Regions from separate parts of the Photobacterium sp. TY1-4 genome, predicted to be linked through region 4. Evidence: predicted binding sites of a transcription regulator. Region 4 holds the regulator's gene; each other region holds the start of a gene.
The links. The regulator PurR, encoded in region 4, represses purine synthesis genes. The targets are predictions, from matches to a motif close to TNANGNAAACGTTTNCNTNA.
Positions count from the first base shown of each region.

Region 1: a site for PurR is predicted at 2,754-2,773, ahead of purL (phosphoribosylformylglycinamidine synthase). Genes of this name have one in related genera too.
Region 2: a site for PurR is predicted at 2,144-2,163, ahead of NH461_RS12670 (NCS2 family permease). Genes of this name have one in related genera too.
Region 3: a site for PurR is predicted at 1,258-1,277, ahead of purM (phosphoribosylformylglycinamidine cyclo-ligase). Genes of this name have one in related genera too.

Region 1 is NZ_CP099734.1:2,745,695-2,749,651, forward strand. It holds gene purL (phosphoribosylformylglycinamidine synthase) at 1-2,577, opposite strand, end outside; gene mltF (membrane-bound lytic murein transglycosylase MltF) at 2,998-3,957, shown strand, end outside.
Region 2 is NZ_CP099734.1:2,700,457-2,704,413, reverse strand. It holds gene NH461_RS12675 (methyl-accepting chemotaxis protein) at 1-1,202, opposite strand, end outside; gene NH461_RS12670 (NCS2 family permease) at 2,207-3,496, shown strand; gene gpt (xanthine phosphoribosyltransferase) at 3,549-3,957, shown strand, end outside.
Region 3 is NZ_CP099734.1:703,177-707,133, reverse strand. It holds gene NH461_RS03470 (uracil-xanthine permease family protein) at 1-238, shown strand, start outside; gene upp (uracil phosphoribosyltransferase) at 516-1,142, opposite strand; gene purM (phosphoribosylformylglycinamidine cyclo-ligase) at 1,339-2,379, shown strand; gene purN (phosphoribosylglycinamide formyltransferase) at 2,382-3,029, shown strand; gene NH461_RS03450 (class II glutamine amidotransferase) at 3,138-3,926, opposite strand.
Region 4 is NZ_CP099734.1:1,487,207-1,491,163, forward strand. It holds gene NH461_RS07010 (hypothetical protein) at 150-542, opposite strand; gene NH461_RS07015 (TfoX/Sxy family DNA transformation protein) at 866-1,459, opposite strand; cyclic di-GMP riboswitch class I at 1,587-1,692, opposite strand; gene purR (HTH-type transcriptional repressor PurR) at 1,969-2,976, opposite strand; gene NH461_RS07025 (heme ABC transporter ATP-binding protein) at 3,449-3,957, opposite strand, start outside.

The DNA of each region.
Region 1 (3,957 bases), 1.3 Mb from region 4:
AACATCCGCCGGCTTGTCACCCAGTTGTTTGTATACTTGTGCCAGGGCTGTCGCACCCAGACGGTTCTGACCGCAGCCAAGATCGATCAGCAGCAGGCTCGAGTCGCCTTTGTCCGTGCGCAGTTGCGGCGTGACCGTCTTGCGCACATCTTCGACGCGACCGAAGGCCGTGATCACCAATGACAGCGGTGACGTCACTTCTTTGGCTTCGCCGTTCTCTTCCCACTGGGTCTTCATCGACATTGAGTCTTTGCCGACCGGAATGGTCAGGCCCAGCGCCGGACACAGCTCTTCACCGACCGCTTTCACCGCTTCATACAGACCAGCGTCTTCACCCGGATGACCGGCCGGTGACATCCAGTTGGCCGACAGCTTGATGCGTTTCAGATCGCCGATATCGGCACTGGCAATGTTGGTGATCGCTTCACCGACCGCCAGACGGGCCGACGCGGCAAAGTCCAGCAGCGCAACCGGTGTCCGCTCACCCATCGACATGGCTTCACCGTGGTAGGTGTCGTAGCTTGCTGCCGTGACCGCACAGTTGGCGACCGGCACCTGCCACGGACCGACCATCTGATCGCGGGCAACCAGACCGGTCACAGTACGGTCACCAATGGTGATCAGGAAGGTCTTCTCGGCTACCGCCGGCAGACGCAACACGCGGTGGGTGGCTTCTTCCAGCACAATCGTGCTGCGATCAATCGCCTGTCCTTCGGCTTTTTGCGAAGTCACATCCCGGTGCATCTTCGGCGGCTTGCCGAGCAGGATATCCATCGGCATATCGATTGGCGTATTGTCGAAATGGCTGTCTTCCAGCGTCAGATGACGTTCTTCGGTGGCTTCACCGACCACGGCGTACGGCGCACGCTCGCGCTGACAAATCGCATCGAAGATGTCCATATGCTCCGGCGCAACCGCCAGAACATAACGCTCTTGCGATTCGTTACACCAGATTTCCAGCGGGCTCATGCCCGGCTCATCATTCGGCACATCACGCAGCTGGAACTTGCCGCCGCGCTCACCGTCATCCACCAGCTCCGGCAGGGCATTGGAAATCCCGCCCGCACCGACATCGTGGATAAAGGCGATGGGGTTGGCTTCGCCCATCTGCCAGCAGCGGTCGATCACTTCCTGACAGCGACGCTCCATTTCCGGGTTTTCGCGCTGCACTGAAGCAAAGTCGAGATCTTCTGCCGACTGACCGGAGGCCATCGAAGAAGCCGCGCCGCCACCGAGGCCAATGTTCATTGCCGGGCCACCCAGCACAATCAGCTTGGCGCCGACCGGAATTTCTTTCTTCTGGACATGCTCGTCACGAATGTTACCCATCCCGCCGGCAATCATGATCGGCTTGTGGTAGCCACGGATCTCTTCACCGTTATGAGAGGTGACTTTCTCTTCATAAGTCCGGAAGTAACCCAGCAGGTTCGGACGGCCAAATTCATTGTTAAATGCCGCGCCGCCCAGCGGGCCTTCCAGCATAATATCCAGCGCGTTGACAATCCGGCCCGGCTTGCCGAAATCGCTTTCCCAAGGCTGCTCGAAGTTCGGAATTCGCAGGTTCGATACCGTAAAGCCAACCAGACCGGCTTTTGGCTTACCGCCGATCCCGGTGGCACCTTCGTCACGGATCTCACCGCCTGAGCCGGTTGATGCGCCCGGCCAAGGCGAAATCGCGGTTGGGTGGTTATGGGTTTCCACCTTCATCAGGATATGGGCATCTTCCTGGTGGTAGTTGTACTGGCGCGAGGCCGGATCCGGGAAGAAGCGACCCACTTTGGAGCCGGTCATCACCGCGGCATTGTCTTTGTAAGCAGACAGGACGTAGTCGCTGTGCAGCTCATAGGTGTTCTTGATCATCTTGAACAGCGACTTGTCCTGATCCACCCCGTCAATCGTCCAATCGGCATTGAAGATCTTATGGCGGCAGTGCTCAGAGTTCGCCTGGGCAAACATCATCAGCTCGATGTCGTTCGGGTTACGACCCAGTTTGGTGAAGTTCTCCACCAGGTAGTCAATTTCATCTTCCGCCAGCGCCAGACCCAGCGCCACGTTCGCTTCTGCCAGGGCCTGACGGCCACCCGCCAGAATATCTACGCTTTTCACCGGCGCCGGCTCAGCCTGAGTAAACAGGGCCGCCGCGGCGTCCGTCTCGGTGAACACCACTTCCATCATGCGATCGTGGATCAGACCTTTCAGCTCAACAAGTTGAGCGTCGGAAAGGGCAGCTGTGGTTTCGATATAATACGCCGTCCCGCGCTCCAGGCGTTTCACCTGAGTCAGGGCGCAGTTACGGGCGATATCAGTCGATTTGGAAGACCAGGGAGAAATCGTCCCCGGGCGCGGGGTGATCAGAAGCAACAGGCCGGACGGCTCATGCTCTGCAATCGTCGGACCGTAGGTTAACAGGCTAGCCAGCTTGTCTTGCTCGTCCTTGCTCAGCGGCGCTGACAGATCAGCAAAATGCATGAACTCAGCGTAAATGCCTGACACAGGCAGCCCCAATTCGCGGCAGCGCTCTAGCAGCTTTTGAACGCGAAACTCAGACAGTGCGGGTGAACCACGCAAAATTTCCATGTGCGTACGTCTCTCGATTAGCAGTTGAATGAAGGTGATATTGGCCTAATCCCCCGGTAATCCGGGACAATTACGTCAATGCCACCTCGTTTTCCAGCACATTCCGAGGCATTCCGGCCACGAAGAAGCACGCGATGGGGCGTAGTATAAGGGAATTTTTTTTGTGACGTAACACCTGACGCAACCGTTTGCGCGTTTTTTTTTCGATCCGCGACAATTCTCGGGTTCCAGCCCCGGTATTGTCACGACAGCCGCTTTTATCCTGCCCGTTTCTGACCCGGGGGTTCAACATGACATCAAAACATATGCCTGAACGCACATATCAGAATAACAAGCTGTTACGGGTTAGGGCGCGTCGTTGCTTTGCGGACCTCCAGAGCTTTGGTATAAAGAACATCAAATAAAAACGATGAGCATGTATTGTTGAACAACATTCTATTTCCCCAACGCCTGCGCCTGTTGCTGGCTGCGGTGCTCAGCCTGACGCTGCTCAGCGGCTGCAACTGGCTCGAAGCCCCGGAGAAAAGCGACCTTGAGCGGATCCGCGACAGCGGCGTCCTGCGCGTGGGTACCCTGAATAACCAGTTGTCCTACTTTATCGGCAATGAAGGGCCGACCGGCCTCGACTATGAGCTGGCGCAGCGCTTCGCCGACAAACTGGGCGTCAAACTGGAAATGCAGCCGATGTTTACCCTCTCCGGGCTTTTTCCAACGCTCAAACGCGGCGATGTCGATCTCGTGGCTGCCGGCCTGACCATGACCAAAGAGCGTCTGGCTGAATTCCGAGCCGCGCCCGCGTATTACTATGCCAGCCAGATTGTGGTCTACAAAAAAGGCCAGTGGCGCCCGCGCAGCATTGAAGATTTAGCCGAAAACAAAGGCAGACTCGTGGTCGTGAAAGGCTCAAGCCACGAACGCAGCCTGGAGACCTTAAAAGTCCTGCACCCGGACCTGGCCTGGGAAGCACTGGCCGAAACTGACAGCGACGAGCTGCTGCGCTTGGTGGCGACCGGCGAACTGGACTACACCCTGGCGGACTCGGTCGACGTTGCGCTCAGCCAACGCATCCACCCTGATATTGCCACAGCGCTGGAGCTCACCGAAGATGAGCCCATCGCCTGGTTCCTCAACCAGGCAGCCGATGACAGCCTGTATGCACTGCTGATCGAATTTTTCGGCGAGCTGAAGCAGAGCGGCGAGCTGGCCAAACTGGAAGAGAAATACTTCGGCCATGTCGCCACCTTTGACTACGTCGATACCCGCGCCTTCCTGCGTGCCATTGAGAAAAAATTGCCGCGCTGGGAAAGCCTGTTCAAGAAATATTCCGAAGAGCTGGACTGGCGCTTGATCGCCGCCCTTTCCTATCAGGAGTCGCACTGG
Region 2 (3,957 bases), 1.2 Mb from region 4:
CGGGCTGCTTCAATGGCGGCATTCAGGGCCAGCAGGTTGGTTTGCTCAGCAATTTCCCGGATCACCACCAGGACGGAGCCGATGGTTTGCGAGTCCTTGGCCAGAGCCTGGGCGCTGGCTTCGGTATTGTCGAGAAGCTGGAGCAGGGCATGCATTTCGGATGATGAATTTGATACCACCGCAATACTGCTTTCGCTCTGCTGATGGGCGGTAGTTGCGGCTTCTGCCGCCTGTTGGGCCGAGTCGGAGACTTGCTGGTTATTGGTATGAAGCTGCTGCATCGCGGTGGTCACACTGTCGACCCCGGTATGGGACTCGGTGGCGCTGTGGACGGTCTGGCGGGAGACCGCGTTGAGCTGGGTCGCCGTTGAGCTGATATGCTCACTGACCGGCGCGACATCTCTGAGCATGTCACATATCCGATCGGCGAAGGTGTTGTAGGCACCGGCAAGGCGGCCGAGTTCATCTTTGCCATGGCTCGGCAAGCGCAGGGTGAGGTCGCCATCGCCCTCGGCAATGTCGGTCATCGCCGCTAGGGTTTCTTCACATGGTGCGGTGATCGAGCGGCCGATCATCCAGGCCATGACAAACATCACCGACAGAAAGCCCAGCAGGATCAGTCCGAGGTTTTTCACCTCAGATAGAAATTGGGCTTCGATATCATCGATATACACGCCCGAGCCGACCAGCCAGCCCCAGGGCTCGAATCCTTTGACATAGGAGATTTTGGCTACCGGAATCTCAGCACCCGGCTTCTCCCAGTAATAGTCGACAAATCCGGCGCCCTGAGTTTTGACAACCTGAACCATGTCACTGAACAGGCGGGTGCCGTGCGGATCAGCAAAGCTGCCCAGCGGTTTACCATTGAGGGCTGGTTTAAAAGGGTGCATGACCATTCTGGGCTCAAAGTCGTTAATCCAGAAATAGTCTTTCTCTTCATAGCGGAGCGCAGCTATGGCCTGGGTCGCCTGTGCTTGTGCTTGTTCCCGGCTAAGCAGTCCCTGTTGCTCCTGCTGGTAATAAAAGCGAAACAGACTGTGGGCAGACTCAACCAGGTGGCGGGTTTTGATTCGTTTTTGCTCCAGCATGTTGGATTGGTAATTGGAAGCAAAGATCATCAGGGGAATGAGCGAGAGTACGGTGATGGTGATGCCCAGCAAATACAGCCGGCGACTGATCGAGATCATTCTGAGTTTTTGCATTATGCCCATAGCCAGTCCTTTGTCTTGTTGTGCTTATTATAGGTCCATCATTGCTTAGATTAGGTTGATGCCAGTCTTGAGATCAATAAGGTCGGGGTTACACTTTAGTCGTGAGTGGTGAAAAGTGTGAGCGTCATTGCTTTGTAATAAAATTACATTGTGGAGTGACAATGATCACCTATTTAATAAAACTGTGACGCAGTTAAAGAAAATGGTTGAAAGTTTATTACGTGGTGGTATAGTTGCACCATCTTCTGCTGAAGACCGTATGACACAGTAAATTGCTCTGGGATGAGCCCGAGATATCGCCTCCAAGGAACCGAGATTAAGTCATGCCACGAAGGCAAAACACTGACACAGTGTTGTAATTACTTAATATGAATGGTGATAAAAGATGAAAGTATTTGATTCAATTGCAAGCTATTGGAATAACCGCGCTGTCTATACCGGCAACTTCCAGTACCCAAGCTCTTTCGGCTATTAATTTGAATTGCGTCGGTTTATGCGAATAGGCCGGCACAACCCTTTGAACAATGTTGCATTGTTCACCCCCACTCTAAATTGAGAATTCAGGGTTACCCGTTTGGGTGGCGCACGACATTCTTACGCCACGCCATTTTTGGTGTGGCGTTTTTTTTATCTGCTGTACATCAACCGCCAGATTGGCGGCTTTTGCGTGTATTCGATTACATTGAGGGTTGAGCGCTGTTTTCATCACGAATCCTGTGCATATTAAACGTTTGCGGCATGATTAAAAAAGTCTGGCGTTTAAAAAATGACCTGAATCAATGTGGGTTAAGTGTATGATTTTATATGACTTTATTTTCAGATTGTTTTTTGGTGCTGTGCTTTTGCCCGGTTGGTCTGACGTGCTACTGATAATTACGTGATTGGCTGGAAATTACCAATGAAGGGGACTATAATCGCCCCCCAAAAATAGAGCACGCAAACGTTTTCTATTGCCATGTTAACTAGCACAGATTATCTCCAAGGAACCGAGAGCAATGCTTGAGCAAATTTTCAAACTGAAAGAGCACGGGACCGACGTCCGCACCGAAGTGCTCGCCGGTGTGACCACCTTCCTGACGATGGCTTACATCATTTTTGTGAACCCGACGATGTTGGCGACAACGGGAATGGATCAGGGGGCGGTATTTGTCGCGACCTGTCTGGCGGCCATGGTCGGCTGTTTTATCATGGGGTTTGTTGCCAACTATCCGGTTGCGCAGGCGCCGGGTATGGGCCTCAACGCATTTTTTACTTACAGTGTTGTTCTGGGCATGGGACACACCTGGCAGGTTGCACTGGCTGCGGTCTTCTTTTCCGGCTTGTGTTTTATTGCCCTGAGCGTGTTCCGGGTTCGTGAATGGATTATTAATGCCATTCCGACGGCCCTGCGGACCGGGATCTCTGCCGGTATCGGCCTGTTCCTGGCGTTTATCGCCCTGCAAAGCTCCGGCATCGTGGTGGACAATCCAGCGACTTTGGTCCATGTGGGCGATCTGACCAGCTTCCCGGCCGTGATGGCTTCGCTGGGTTTCTTCCTGACGATTGGTTTGGTGCATCGCGGCTATAAGGCGGCCGTGCTGATTGCCATTCTGGCGGTGACCGTGCTGGGGGTTGTGTTTGGTGATATCCAATATGCCGGTATCGTGTCCATGCCGCCGAGCATCACCCCGACCTTCATGCAAATGGACTTTAACGGTGCGTTGGAAGTGGGCCTGGTGTCAGTGGTCTTTGCCTTCCTGTTCGTGGATCTGTTTGATACCGCCGGCACCCTGGTGGGGGTTGCCACCAAGGCGGACCTGATTGATAAAGACGGTAAGCTCCCTCGTCTGAACCGTGCGTTGCTGGCTGACAGTACGGCGACCTCTGTCGGGGCTGTTCTGGGTACCTCGAATACCACCTCGTTTGTTGAAAGCGTGTCGGGCGTTGCCGTCGGCGGTCGGACCGGCCTGACTGCGGTGACGGTTGGGGTGATGTTCCTGCTGGCGCTGTTCTTTGCACCACTGGCGGGAATGGTCCCGGCATATGCAACCGCGGGTGCTTTGTTCTATGTTGCGATTTTGATGATGTCCGGTTTGGTCAGTGTAGACTGGCGTGACTTAACAGAAGCGGCACCGGTAGTTGTCGTTTGCCTGCTAATGCCGTTAACATACTCAATTGCTGAAGGTATTGGCCTTGGTTTTATTACATATGCTGCGGTTAAAGTCCTGAGCGGCAAGGGAAGGGATGTCAATATTAGCGTCTGGGCTATCTCAGCTCTGTTTCTTGCTAAAATTATCTTCTTATAACAGTTTTATAAATATCCAGCGGCACAGCCGCTGATTTAGAGGTTCATCGGATATGAGTAACAAGTTCGTCATCACCTGGGACAATATGCAAATGTACACACGTCAGCTGGCTGAGAAGCTGCTTCCGGCTGATCAGTGGAAAGGAATTATTGCAGTGAGCCGTGGTGGTCTGGTTCCTTCTGCGATCCTGGCGCGTGAGCTGGGTATCCGTCATGTCGATACCGTGTGTATTTCCAGCTACGATCATGATCATCAGCGTGAGATGACCGTGCTGAAGAAAGCGGACGGTGACGGCGAAGGTTTCCTGGTGGTTGACGATCTGGTGGATACCGGCGGTACGGCGGAGATGATCCGTGCGATGTACCCGAAAGCTAAGTTTGTCACCGTGTGTGCCAAGCCGGCGGGTAAACACCTGGTTGACGATTATATTGTTGATATCCCACAGGACACTTGGATTGAGC
Region 3 (3,957 bases), 780 kb from region 4:
TGGCCTCAACACCCTGATCAAGAACCAAGTGGATCTGCACAAAGCACGTAATCTGGTGATTGTCGCGGTAACCCTGGTCTTCGGCATCGGCGGCATGGCATTCGGCATCGGTGAATTCAGCCTGCAAGGCGTCAGCCTGTGCGGCATTGTCGCCATTGTGCTGAACCTGGTTCTGCCGGACAATCTGGGCGAGAACCACGTGGTCGACAACGCGCAAATGGAAGAGTCCACGCGCTAAGTCCCAGCCTCTCGCAAACAATAGGCAAGATCCCCCAAAACGCAGAAGCCCCCGCTTCTGCGTTTTTTATGGCCAGCCCATCAGGCCGCGTCGGTTAAGTTAGCCCAGGTCAATCCGTTACTCCCTGATTGACCTGATTGGTTCAAAACAGCCGGGCGCACGGTGAAGATTCAGAGGTTGGAGTCAGAGACATGTCCCGCACCGGATAAGGGTTCGGCAGATCTCAGACAGAAAAAAACCGGGCAGGGCCCGGTTCTTGTGTCACTGATGTTGATGCTTACTTGGTACCGAAGATCTTATCGCCGGCATCGCCCAGACCCGGAACGATGTATCCTTTGTCATTCAGCTTCTGATCGATTGCCGCAGTGTACAGCTCAACATCCGGGTGCGCTTTTTCCAGAGCCTCAACCCCTTCTGGTGCAGCAACCAGAACCAGCACTTTAATGGATTTACAGCCGTGCTCTTTCAGCAGGTCAATTGTGGCGATCATCGAGCCACCGGTTGCCAGCATCGGGTCAACCACCAGCGCCATGCGCTCATCAATGTTAGAAGCCAGCTTGTGGAAATACGGAACCGGCTCCAGCGTTTCCTCGTCGCGGTAGATCCCCACCGTTGAGATACGGGCACTTGGCATGTGCTCCAGCACGCCGTCCATCATCCCCAGACCTGCACGCAGGATCGGAACAACCGTTACTTTCTTACCTTTAATCTGGTCGATCTCAACTTGACCGTTCCAGCCTTCGATAGTAACCTTTTCTGTTTCGAAGTCTGAAGTCGCTTCATAAGTCAGCAGGCTACCAACTTCCGTTGCCAATTCACGGAAACGTTTCGTGCTGATGTCACCTTCGCGCATAAGACCAATCTTATGTTTTACCAGTGGGTGTTTTACCTCAACGACTTTCATGTCTGGCTCCTAAGCAAGCAAATTTTCAAAAAATCGCACTATTATACACTAGACTACATCTTGTCGTGTAGGGGTATGCATTGCGTTTGCTCAGGTTTTACCCAGGCAAATTTATTGACGCAAACGTTTTCCTTTCTGGTTTGACTGCTGTTATCATAGCCCCGCTTTTTTACTTTAATGCGATGAGGGATCTCTTGTGAGCGGCAACAACTCTTCTCTTAGTTACAAAGATGCTGGTGTGGATATTGATGCGGGCAATGCCTTAGTTGATCGTATTAAAGGGGTTGTCAAGCGCACCCACCGTCCGGAAGTCATGGGCGGCATCGGGGGATTCGGAGCGCTTTGCTCACTGCCGACCAAGTACAAAGAGCCAGTGTTGGTTTCTGGTACCGACGGGGTTGGGACCAAGCTTCGCCTGGCGATGGACTTGAACAAACATGACACGATTGGGATCGATTTGGTCGCGATGTGCGTCAATGATCTGATTGTTCAGGGCGCCGAGCCGCTGTTCTTCCTGGACTATTACGCCACCGGTAAACTGGACGTCGACACCGCGGCTAACGTGGTGGCCGGGATCGGTGAAGGCTGCGTACAATCGGGCTGTGCCCTGATTGGCGGGGAAACTGCAGAAATGCCGGGCATGTACCACGGTGAAGACTATGATGTCGCCGGATTTTGTGTTGGCGTGGTTGAGAAATCCGAGATCATTGACGGCAGCAAAGTCCAGGCGGGTGATGCCCTGATTGCCGTGGCTTCAAGCGGTCCGCACTCGAACGGTTTCTCGCTGATCCGCAAAATTATTGAAGTCTCACAAGCCGATCTGAACCAGGACCTGAACGGTAAACCTCTGGCAGAGCACCTGCTGGAGCCGACCAAAATTTATGTGAAATCGACCCTGAAAATGATGGAAAGCTGCGAGGTGCATGCGATCTCTCATATCACCGGCGGCGGTTTCTGGGAAAACATCCCACGCGTTCTGCCACAAGGCACCAAAGCGGTGGTTGACGGCAACAGCTGGGAATGGCCGGCAGTGTTCAGCTGGCTTCAACAAGCCGGGAACGTCGACACTTACGAGATGTACCGCACCTTCAACTGTGGTGTCGGCCTGGTGATTGCTCTGCCGCAAACCCAGGCGCAGCAGGCAATTGAGATCCTGAACGCGGAAGGCGAAAATGCCTGGCTGCTGGGTGAAATCGCGGCCGCTGACGCGGGTGAAGAGCAAGTGGAGATCAAATAACGATGAAAAACATCGTTGTCCTGATCTCCGGGAGCGGCTCCAACCTTCAGGCTTTGATTGATGCCTGCGCGGAAGGTCGTCTTCCCAATGCCAGGATCGCGGCGGTGCTTTCCAACAAAGCAGATGCCTATGGTCTGGAGCGTGCGCGCCTGGCCGGGATCGAGACCGTGCACCTCTCGGCAGCCACATTCAGCGATCGCGACAGTTACGACCGCGCGATGGCCGAGCAGATGGACACCTTTGCCCCGGATCTGGTGATCCTGGCGGGTTTCATGCGGATTCTCAGTGATGAGTTCGTTCGCCACTACCGGGGCCGGATGCTGAATATTCACCCATCTCTGCTGCCGAAATATACCGGACTGCATACCCATCAGCGCGCCATTGATGCTGGTGACTCGGAGCATGGCACCAGCGTTCACTTTGTGACCGAGGAGCTCGACGGCGGACCGGTGATCCTCCAGGCCAAGGTGCCGATTTTCGCCGGGGATACCGCCGAAGAAGTGATGGCCCGGGTTCAGGAGCAGGAACACCGCATCTACCCACTCGTCACCCGTTGGTTTACCGAAGGGCGTCTGAGTATGGCCGATGAGCACGCGATCCTTGACGGTCAAATCCTGCCACCGACCGGCTATGCCACGGACGAGTCCTAAACCGCTGGCCGGAACCGCATGGATAATAAAACATAAAAAACGCGACCTCCGGGTCGCGTTTTTTTATCTTTGTGCTTCGGGCACGACCGTTGGATTGCGGCGAGCCACTCAGGTCGACGTCACCACCCGGTTAAAGATTTGCTCACCCAGATAAAACACACTGAGCTCGCCGGGCTGCATCTTATGCCAGCTTTCATCATTGGTCAGCGGCTGGGTTGCAATCACCGTCACCACGTCATTCGGCGTGGTTTCCTGCTGAAAGTCGATCGTCACGTCTTCATCAATCAGCGATGCCCGGCCAAACGGCGCCCGGCGGGTGATCCAGTGCAGATTGTTGGTACAGTAGGTAAAGACATACTCACCATTACTGAGCAACATATTGTACACACCAAGCTGGCGCAGTTGATCACAGCACGTCGCCACGAATGCGTAGAACGGCTCCATCTGCTCAGGCTGCTCCGGAAAGCGGGCTTCCAGTTGATTCAGCAACCAGCAAAATGCAATTTCACTGTCGGTATCGCCCACCGCCTTGAAACGCCCGGTATCAAGCGCGTCATAGCCGGTCAGCTGACCATTATGGGCAAACGTCCAATACTGGCCCCACAATTCCCGGGTAAAGGGATGGGTGTTCTCCAGGCTGACGCCGCCGCGGTTGGCCTGGCGAATATGGCTGATCACGGCGCAACTTTTGATCGGGTATTCCTGAACCAGTTCGGCAATTCGCGAGTAACAGCTGGGATTGGGATCTTTAAACGTGCGAAACCCCCGTCCTTCGTAGAACGTGATCCCCCACCCGTCCCGGTGCGGGCCGGTTTTACCGCCCCGCTGCATCAGCCCGGTAAAGCTGAAACAAATATCCGTCGGCACATTGGCACTCATGCCAAGTAGCTCACACATAGTCCTTTATACTCTCATTGACCCGGTTGTC
Region 4 (3,957 bases):
GTGTGCCTCTTAGGTTGCCAGTGGGCCACATATGCAACAAAGATAGCACGAATCGTTGCGCAGCATGCAGCTCTACCGAATGGTATGAGACAAGACCGAGCAACGGTTGGAAAACTTTCAGTTTTGAGAGAAAAAATCTTTAAATTCGTTTAGTTGAGCGAAATATAGACGGATTTGGCCTCTTGCTGCTGCGCCATATCCGGAATGGCGGGCTGGGAAACAAACAAATAACCGGACGCCAGGACCGGCAGTAAGGCAAGGGCCATGGTTTTGCCGATATGATAGTTGCGGTACCAGTATTTTTTGGCACGGATTTTAAGCAAAACGCCCCACAGCAACAGCAGGCCGTTAAACCCAGCGGTCAAGGCTAGTATTTCATCGAGCATTGAAAACGGGGCCAGTTGTTGATGGACAACAAAGACGATGATTGCTGTCGGCAGAAAGTTCAGCAGGACTAACAGGCGCATCAGTTTTGGCCATTTGCAAAACTTGTCTTTGAACATCTGATTGGATTGTCCTGGAAAAGGCTGCGAGCTGTACATGATACCTTCCTTCCGGCTGCGTTGACGCCCCAATTCTACTGAGGTCGCAAGGGATGAAAACCCTGTTGATGAATTTGTGAACAGCTTTGGGAGTGGTGTCAATCTTTGTCATTTCTTAACAGAAAAATGTCTTTCGGTTGGTACAAATTTGACAGGGCGCAGGGCATATAAATACTCCCCGTGGCGACCGACATTGAACCGCGTAGTTTGCTTCTTAAATGCTTGTTCAGGTCAGGGATGGCTTGGTTAAGGGATGGGAAGCGAAGCATGAAATAAAAAAAGAGGCGCAAGCCGCCTCTTTTTCACAATGAATCGGGAAGGGTTCAGCCGTTGAGTTTTGACAACAGCTCGGAACGACGCTGCGGTGGAATGACGGACCAGTGACGTCCGCTCACCGCGCCTTCCAGCGCCCAGAGCAAGTCGATACTGACCGTTTCCTGATGCGTTTCCTGCAGAGCTTTATAAGCGTTTAATGCACCGGCTTCGTAGAGTTCGTCGACGGTACAAATCCCTGCTTTTTTCAGCATTCGTTCGTTGGCTAAACGTAGGTTCGGCAAATCCTTGATACGGCTCGGGCCGGTCTGGCTTTTCTTTTCCTTGTCCTGTTTAGCAGCCTCAAAAGATTGTTTGGCGTGTTCGATAATTTGCTCTGGCGCATCCCACCACTCCTCAGGAATTGCGAAGTGTTTGGTGACGACCGGAAATCCACGCTTTTTGTAAACGTATGGGCTGAGTCCTGCTTGTTTAAATTGTTCTTCGTTTTCGGCATTGGCACGCAGGTGAAGTTTGTCGTTAACCACTAACGCAAACATGGTTTCGCCTGAGAAAATCCCAAAACCACCAAACATTGAACGTGATTTTACATTTTCAAAACATTGAAACAGTCGAAGAGAATCTTTAAGTACTGGTTTGTCCATGCTTCTTACTCGGTGAAAAATTTCTCGAGTCACCTAACAACAGAGCGAGGATTCAGATTAGCAAATTACGAAGAAAAGCAATGTCAGGGATTTGTCAGGATTCTGAACATGACTTCTTGCTACATCCATCGGCAACCCCGCTACCATAAGTCCACTTAGTTATTGATAAATAAGTAACTCTTAGGCCGGAGGCTTTGCGTCCCATTCTTTAGAATGGTTTGCCTTGTTCGTGACATAAACAAGCATATCTCAGAAGATATTTTTGAACTTGGTCCCATTTTTAAAAATGTGATATTGCTCCCACAAATAGATCCTAAAGCCTGCTAGCAAAAATTTAAAACTTATTAAATTTTGAACAAGTTGGTCGGGATTGGGCCAGATTTAACACGTTATGGGTCTTGATAAATTCGGGATGTAAATCTGTGGTCAGAGGATGGTCAAAATTGCAACAAAAAACCGATAGCAAGCTATCGGTTTTTTTGAAAAGAAAAATTGAAGTGTTTATGAAATCAGATGTTTAGGTTCTTGACTGATTTTCTCACGACCAATTCGGGCGCCATTTCAAAGATCCGGCGTTCATGTTGTTTGTCTTTCACCCGTGCCATCAGGATTTCAATGGCTTTCTTACCCAACCGTTGTTTCGGCTGGTGGATGGTGGTGAGCGGTGGTGAGAAGTACGGCGCTAGATCGATATTGTCATAACCGATGATGGAGATATCATCCGGCACGCGCAGACCCGCTTGCTCAAACGTACTGATCAGCGCCATTGCCATAATGTCGTTAAAGCAGAAAATCGCGGTCGGGCGCTCTTCCATGGCGATGAACTGCTTGGCAGCCGCCACGGCAGATTCACACTCAAAATCGCCTTCAATCAGCCAGTCCGGATTGACGCTCAAATTGGCTTCAGCCATGGCTTTGTGGAAGCCTTTGAGGCGCTCACGGCAGGTCAGTTTTTCACTGTGTCCGGTCAGGCAGCCAATTTTCTGGTGGCCGTGTTCAATAAAGTATTTGGTCGCGACATAGCCACCCAATTCCGCATTGTCCTGGATTTTGTCGGTGTGCGGGCTCTCCGGACCCCAGTCCATGACCACCATCGGCAGATCTTTCTGGCGCTCGAGCAGGGCCAGCAGTTTATCGTCCAGATCGGAACACATCACCAGTAATCCGTCGACCCGCTTTTCAGCCAGCATGCGCAGATAGTCACGTTGCTTTTCCAGGTTCCCTTCGGTGTTACACAGGATCAGCGTGTAGCCTTCGCCATAACAATATTCTTCAACCCCATGTACAACTTCGGCAAAGAACGGGTTGGTTGATTTGGTCACCAGCATGCCGATGGTCCGGGTGGTGTTACATTTCAGGCTTCGCGCCACAGCGCTCGGGGCATAGTTGAGCTCATCCACGGCGGCCAGCACTTTCTTCTGGGTTGCTTCTGCAACAAACCGGGTTTTATTGATCACGTGAGACACTGTTGTGGTTGAAACACCTGCCAAACGTGCAACATCTTTAATCGTTGCCATACTTATTCTTCTAATAATTCAAAGCGGGCTTGGGCCCATTTCTCTTCATTGATCTGAACAGCATTCAACAGCCGTGCACCAAACTGAATAAGTATCTGGTTTGCTTCTTGGAGTCAGGCCAGATACTTGTTCAGTTTGGCATGATGATCTGCGTTCACAGGGATCATCATGCTGTTTCATACTGCGTATAAAACGTCAAAAAGCCGCTTCTCTTCCGAGCGGCTTTCTTGTTCTTCTCGCCTTTCAGGCGTTGCATTGTGTAATCGCTTGCGATCACATTCTACTGAGTGTAGCGCACAGTGCAACGTTTCTGTATCGCAAGGTAGTAATTCTTGATAGATATCAACAAACTCACTGCAAATTTTCTCAAATTGGATGCATATCTGGTGGTGTTCTTTATGTCGGCCATCGCTTCTCCCGGAGGAAAACCGGGAGAATCGTGCTGGGGATGGTGCAGGTTAGGCAGGTTTCCTTATCCTGCGGGCAATACGACCGGGAAATCCTGGGTCGGATGTTTGCTGACGTGGACCGGCCAGCCATAGACCTGCTGGATGATGTCGGGGGTTAACGCCTGCCATGGCGTGCCATCAGCCTGCACTTTGCCTTGATTGATGATCACTAACCGATCGGCATATTGGGCGGCCAGATTGAGATCATGGATCACCACAATCACAGCCGCACCGGCCCGGGCCAGCTCCCGGGCCACTTGTAAGGTCCGGTGCTGATGCGCGAGATCCAGGGCAGAAGTCGGTTCATCAAGCATCAGGATACATTGCTCACCCGCCTGGCTGAGTTGCGTCAGCACCCGGGCTAGGTGAACCCGCTGTTTTTCACCACCGGACAGGGTGGGGTATAGGCGGTCCTGAAGTGCCAGGACATCGACCCGGCTCATGGTTTCAGTTGCCAGTGCTTGGGTGTCTTTTTTCGTCAGTTGCAGGGGTAAGCTGCCCAGCTCAACCACTTCCCGTGCAGTAAACGCAA